2 linked regions of the Maricaulis maris genome follow. The protein of the gene in region 1 interacts with the protein of each later gene in a pairwise test. Links are inferred from orthologs where the notes say so. Each region holds a gene or a part of one and is shown on either strand. Other genes may lie near its edges. The genes, in order: dnaQ and AAA969_RS02145.

Region 1 (3,169 bases):
CGCAATCTGACCCGGGCGGAAGGTCTGGCCCGCGACATTGCCCCTGATGCCAGCCTGGTCCCGTGGGAAGCCCGTGATGATGCCCTGGACGGTTCTACCCTCATCATCAATGCCACCTCGCTCGGCCTGGGTGGTCGCGACGACCTTGACCTGGACTGGCAGCGTGTCGCATCCGGCAGTGTCGCCTTTGATAGCGTCTACACGCCGTTGAAGACGGGATTTTTGGCCGCCGCTGCGGACCGGGGCCTGACCGCGATTGACGGGCTGGACATGCTGATCGGGCAGGCCCGGCCCAGCTTTCAGGCCTTCTTCGGGCGCCCGGTGCCGGATCTACCCGCCATCCGCCACCGACTGATCCACCAGTTGGAGGCGCAGTGATGCTGACGGTCGGATTGACGGGGTCCATCGGCATGGGCAAATCGGCAACCGCGCAGATCCTGCGCGACGCTGATATCCCGGTCTTTGATTCCGATGCTGCCGTTCATGCGCTGTACGCGCCGGGCGGTGCCGCGGTCGAGCCGGTCGGTCGCGCCTTTCCCGGCGTGGTTGTCGACGGGGCGATTGACCGTTCCCGACTGTCCGATGCGCTGAAGGCCGACCCGGATGGGTTCGAAATCCTCGAAGAAATCGTTCACCCACTCGTCAGTGCTGCGCGCGAGGCCTTCGTCCGGGAAAACCGGGCCGCCGGCCATGACATCCTTGTCTTCGACGTCCCGCTCTTGTTTGAAACCGGCGGTGAGGCGCGGGTCGACGCGGTCATTGTCGTCCATGCGCCGGATGCCGTGCGCCGCGCCCGCGTGATGCAGCGTCCGGGCATGACCGAAGCCAAGCTGGAGGCCATAATCGCCCGGCAGCTTGACGATTCGAGCAAGTTGTCGCGGGCGGATTTCGTTGTGGAGACGTCCGGTGGGCTGGACGATGCGCGGCGACAGGTTGCTGATATCATTGACGCACTGAAACAGCGCCTGGCCAATGACGGCGCGCGTTAGAGGATCAAGGCAGAGCCATGCGTGAAATCGTCTTCGATACCGAAACCACGGGACTCGATCCCAATAGCGGCGACCGCATCACCGAACTGGGTTGCGTCGAGATCATTGATTTCATTCCAACCGGCAAGACCTTCCACGCCTATGTGAATCCACAGCGCTCCATCCCCAAGGAAGTTGTCGACATTACCGGGCTGACCACTGAATTCCTGGCCGACAAGCCGCTCTTTGACGAGGTCGGGCCCGGGTTCGTCGAGTTCGTCGGCGATGCGACCATGGTCGCCCACAACGCATCCTTCGATCGCGGTTTCATCAATATGGAGCTGGCGCGGCTGGGGCTTGCGACCTATCCGGAGGACCGCTTCAAGGACACGGCGCGCATCGCCCGGGCCAAGTTTCCCGGCTCCTATGTCTCGCTTGATGCCCTTTGCAAACGCTTTGATATCTCGCTCGATACCCGTGACAAGCACGGCGCGCTGATCGACTCCCTGCTTCTGGCCGAAGTCTATCTCGAGCTGATGGGGGGGCGGACGCGAGCGCTCGACCTGTCAGGGCAGGGCAGTGGCACGGGTGGTCGGGCGGAGTTTCCGGCCCGTGCACCACGCGCCACCCCGCTTGGCGCTCGCCAGACAGACGCAGAGCGCGCCGCCCATGCCGCCTTTGTTGACGAGATGGGCGAGAACGCGCTCTGGAAAAAACTGACGATTCAGTAAGTTCGCTTAATTAGCTGCGGCCGGATCGCCATTGCCGTTGCTCTCCGAACCCGGAGCCGCCGCGGCGCGCTTGGCGATCTGGGCGCGATACAAGCCGGCGAAATCGACCGGATCCAGCATCAGCGGCGGGAAATTCCCGTCACGGGTCGCATCAGCCAGCACGCGGCGGGCGAACGGGAAAATCAGGCGCGGGCACTCGATCAGCAGGAAAGGTTCGCGATCCATCTCGCCGACATTGGCAAGCTGGAACAGGCCGGCATAGGACAGCTCGGCGATGAAAACGACGGTCTCGTCGCGCGAGGCCTTTGCGTTCACCGTCAGCACGACTTCGAAGGTGTCTTCACCAACGCCGCGCGCCTGGACATCAATGCCCAGATCGATCGCCGGGGTCGGCTGACCCGGGCGCAGCGTGTCCGGAGCACCGGGGTTTTCGAAGGAGAGATCCTTCACGTATTGCGCAAGAACGCGCAGCTGAGGCTGTTGGTCGGCAGCCGGTGCGGCGGGCGTGGTCGGTGCGTCGGTCATGGAACTCCCCGGATGGGTCTGTAAACGGCTGGCCGTGAGTGGCCATGTCAAGGCGAGCGCGCCCGTTACCATGCCGGCCGGTGACCGGCAAGAAGGCAAGACCACAGCGAAAAGGCTGACGCGGGCCCAAATAGAGCCTATATCTAAGGGTACAACGGGTCGGCGATCCGATGCGCCGCCCTCTGTCAGCTTAACAAAGGTATGACTCTCCCCATGGATATCTGGACGCTTATTGGTGGCATTGCTGCGATTTTCTTCGCCTATCGCCTCTATACGGTGCTCGGTCGACGCGAGGGCCATATGGAAGCCCCCACGCCTGGCAACAAACCGGCGGTCAGTACCGATCCGGACAAGACGCCTCACCTGCGTCCGGCTTTCGTGGGTCCGGCTGCTGCCGGCCTTGAGGCCATTGCCGGTGCCGATAACCGCTTTGATCCGGACACCTTTCTGACCGGTGCCCGCAGCGCCTACGAGATGATTGTGCACGCCTTTGCCGCGGGCGACCGTAAGGCGCTCGAGCCTCTGCTCGCCCCCAACGTGCTCGACCGCTATACCGCCGCCATCGATCAACGCGCGGATCGCGGCGAAACCGTCCGCACCGAAATCGACCGGATCAAGACGGCCGAGATCACCGAAGCGAGCCACACCGATAGCACGGCCCGGATCAAGGTTCGTTTTGTCGCCGAGATCGCGACCGAGACACGGGACAGCGATGATGTCGTGATCGCTGGCGATCTGGGCCGGCTGACACCCGTCACCGAGGATTGGGTTTTCGAGCGTCGTACCGATACGGGCAATCCGAACTGGGTGTTGACCCGTGTTGCGGCGGTTTGACCGCCTCCTGCTGATCGGCGTCGTTTTCCTCGCCGCCTGTCAGCCGCGTGCACCCGAACCGGAGCCTGCGCCTGAACCGGAACCCGAGACCCCGGTCGCGGAGCGTCCTGA
Region 2 (3,287 bases), 2.5 Mb from region 1 along the record:
GTCGCCCTCGACAACGCCCATCCACCAGCCCTCATCGCCGGCGAGAAGCGCCTCGACACGGGCCTCGTCGCGACGCAGCTGGTCGCCACGATCGAGCGGGGAGCCGGCGAAGACGAGCGGGTCCCGGCCGGCGAGCAGGCTGCGATCATTCATGGCGTTCTCCGTCGGACAAACCGCGACGCCGGAGCGCCGCCTTGCTCGCAGGCATAGCCAGCTCCGGCATGGGCAGCAATATGGGGCTTGTTATTGAGAATGATTCTCAATAAGGCTGATGCCAGGAGGAAGGATCATGAAGTCTGATAATGGCAGCAGCTGTCCGACGAGAGCTATCCATACCCGGATGGCGGTGCGGGACTGGCTGGAAACACAAGCCCGGGTGACCGGCTATTGGCGTGATCTCCTGCTTGAGGCGGGTGATGATGCGGGCCTTGTCGAGGCGCTCGATGAGCATGTCCGTTTCCTGCGGGCGGCGGCGCTGTGCGGTGAGGGCGATGTCCTGCAGACACAATGACGGCACGCCTTGCACACCAGCCTCTGGCGGGCGATATAGGGGGCGGAAGATCGGCGGTGGACGAGCGCCTCGCCAACCCGGTCAGGTCCGGAAGGAAGCAGCCGTAACGAGTTTTCGTTCGGGTCGCTGTCCGGTCTTCCACCTTCTCTGCGCAGCGCGGCTCACGCCCGCCGGCGCGGCCCTGGAACCGCCAACCCGATGAGCTGTCATGGATGATACGCCGCTCCCGACTGATGCCGACGGAGCGGGCGACGTCCTTATGCCCGGGCTGGACCTGCCCGCGACCGAGCCGGGAGCCGGCCCGGCGCCGGGTTATCAGGTGCTGGCGCGCAAATATCGGCCCAACACCTTCGAGGACCTGATCGGCCAGGACGCGATGGTCCGGACGCTGACCAATGCCTTCGCCGCAGGCCGCATTGCCCACGCCTACATGCTCACCGGTGTTCGCGGGGTCGGCAAGACCACGACCGCGCGCCTGATCGCGCGGGCGCTCAACTTCGAGACCGATACGGTCGACGCGCCATCCATGGCGCTGGGTGAGACGGGCCGTCATTGCGACGCCATTGCCCGCTCGGCCCATGTTGATGTGATGGAGATGGACGCTGCCTCGCGTACCGGGGTCGGCGACATTCGCGAGATTCTCGAGGGCGTGCGCTACGCCCCGGTCTCGGCGCGCTACAAGGTCTACATCATCGATGAGGTGCACATGCTCTCCACCTCCGCCTTCAACGCCCTGTTGAAGACGCTGGAGGAGCCGCCCGAGCACGCCAAGTTCATTTTCGCCACGACCGAAATCCGCAAGGTCCCGGTGACCGTGCTGTCACGCTGCCAGCGCTTTGACCTGAAGCGGATCGACCGCGAGGTCCTGACCGATCACCTCGAGCGGATTTGCGGTCTTGAGGGCGCGTCGGTCGAGCGCGACGGCCTGTCGCTGATCGCGCGCGCCGCCGAGGGCTCGGTCCGTGATGCGCTCTCCCTGCTCGACCAGGCCATCGTTCAGGGCAGTGATGCCGATGGGCCGGTCAGCGCACCGCAAGTGCGCGACATGCTCGGTCTCGCCGACCGCGCCCGCGTGCTCGACCTGCTTGAACAGACCCTGACCGGCAAGACGGCAGCGGCGCTGGGGGAGCTGACGTCGCTGCACGATGCCGGCGGTGACCCGGTGGTGATTACCCGCGACCTGCTCGACTATGTCCATGCCACCGCCCGTGTAAAAGCAGCTGGTCCTGAAGCCGATCTGGGCGAAGCGGCGGACACCGTGGCGCGCCTCGTCGCACTGGCCGAAAGCCAGTCGCTGGGTCAGCTGACCCGGATGTGGAAAATCCTGCTGACCGGGCTCGATGATGTGCGCGCTGCGCCGGATGCGCTGGCCGCTGCCGAGATGACGGTGCTGCGGCTCGCCTCCGCCGCATCCCTGCCGCCGCCGGAGGATGCCGCCCGCGTGCTCGCGGGCCTGCCGCGCGCTGCTGCGCCTGCGGAGGCGCCGGGAAAGCCTGAGCCGGCCGCTGCGCCGGCCCCGCCGGATACACCGCACGCTGCTGCTGCGGATGGTCCGTCCGAACCGGCCCCCCATCGCGCCCTTACCGAACCGGAACAGGTCAGTGCGGTCGAGCAGGAGGCGCCCGCCATCTCGGGGCCCCAGACCTGGGAAGCCCTGATGACAATGCTGCGCGAGAAGCGCGATATCGGTCTGCAATCCGACATGGAACGCTATGTCCGCCCGGCGGCCTTCAAGCCCGGCTCGTTCAGCTTCCAGCCGCTGGAGGACGCACCCCGCGACCTCGCCCAGCGCCTGTCGCGCCGTCTGCTCGAATGGACCGGCGAGCGCTGGATGATCCTCGCGGATGGCTCACTCAAGGGCGGCGAGACCTGGGCCGAGCGCCGCGAGCGCCTGAAGGCCGAGCGGCTCGAGGAAGCCCGCCGTGATCCGGCGGTGACCGAAGCCTTGCGGCTCTTCCCGGGGGCCGAGATCATTGCTGTCCGCGATCCCGTGACGGATGACGAGACGGCCAGCGACGCAACAACGGAGAAACGCGCATGAAAGACCTGATGGGCCTCATGAAACAGGCGCAGGCCATGCAGGAGAAAATGGTCGAGGCGCAGGCCCGGCTTGGCGAGACCGAGGTGACCGGCGAGGCCGGTGCCGGTCTGGTCAAGGTCGTGCTGACGGCCAAGGGCGACATGGTCTCGATCGATGTCGACAAGAGCCTTCTCGATCCGGAAGAACCGGAAATCCTCGAAGACCTTCTCAAGGCGGCGCATGCCGACGCCCGCCGCAAGGGCGATGCCGCCCAGCAGGAGATCATGAAGGAAGCCGCCGGCGGCCTGCAAATGCCGCCCGGCATGCAGATGCCGTTCTGAGCGCGCTGTCTCCGCGATGAAATCCGCCTCTGCCGGCCCTGAAATCGAACGCCTGATCTCGCTGCTCGCGAAGCTGCCCGGGCTTGGTCCGCGCTCGGCGCGGCGCGCCGCCCTGAACCTGCTCGGCAAGAAGGACGCGCTGATGCGTCCACTCGCCGATGCACTGGCTGACGCGGCCGACAAGATCCGGGCTTGCAGCGAATGCGGCAATCTCGATGTGGCTGACCCCTGCACGGTCTGCGCTGCGCCCAACCGGCTCGATGCCGCCATCTGCGTGGTCGAGACCGTTGGTGATCTGTGGGCGCTGGAACGGGCCGGGGCGTTCAAGGGGCGCTACCATGTCCTCGGCGGCGTGCTGTCCGCGCTCGACGGCGTCCGTCCGGAGGACCTCAACATCACCAAGCTGGTCGAGCGG

Evidence for each region.
Region 2: the proteins of dnaQ (region 1) and AAA969_RS02145 interact in binary tests that used the Escherichia coli proteins (3 or more experiments, as listed by UniProt). The link is inferred for Maricaulis maris from one-to-one orthologs.

What each region holds. Positions count from the first base shown.
Region 1 is NZ_AP027270.1:3,034,896-3,038,064, forward strand. What follows is about bases 1-2,852. They hold dnaQ (DNA polymerase III subunit epsilon), read left to right. Parts: upstream 1-1,006; coding sequence 1,007-1,699; downstream 1,700-2,852. Other genes in these bases: aroE (shikimate dehydrogenase), read left to right, coding at 1-378; coaE (dephospho-CoA kinase), read left to right, coding at 378-989; secB (protein-export chaperone SecB), read right to left, coding at 1,706-2,224; AAA969_RS14520 (Tim44/TimA family putative adaptor protein), read left to right, coding at 2,438-2,852. Also shown: more of AAA969_RS14520, read left to right, coding at 2,853-3,058; mltA (murein transglycosylase A), read left to right, coding at 3,042-3,169. UniProt on the Escherichia coli protein: DNA polymerase III is a complex, multichain enzyme responsible for most of the replicative synthesis in bacteria. The epsilon subunit contain the editing function and is a proofreading 3'-5' exonuclease.
Region 2 is NZ_AP027270.1:496,344-499,630, forward strand. Bases 166-3,135 are described here. They hold AAA969_RS02145 (DNA polymerase III subunit gamma/tau), read left to right. Parts: upstream 166-719; coding sequence 720-2,552; downstream 2,553-3,135. Other genes in these bases: AAA969_RS02135 (hypothetical protein), read left to right, coding at 290-511; AAA969_RS02150 (YbaB/EbfC family nucleoid-associated protein), read left to right, coding at 2,549-2,872; recR (recombination mediator RecR), read left to right, coding at 2,889-3,135. In the rest of the region: nudC (NAD(+) diphosphatase), read right to left, coding at 1-153; more of recR, read left to right, coding at 3,136-3,287. UniProt on the Escherichia coli protein: Part of the beta sliding clamp loading complex, which hydrolyzes ATP to load the beta clamp onto primed DNA to form the DNA replication pre-initiation complex.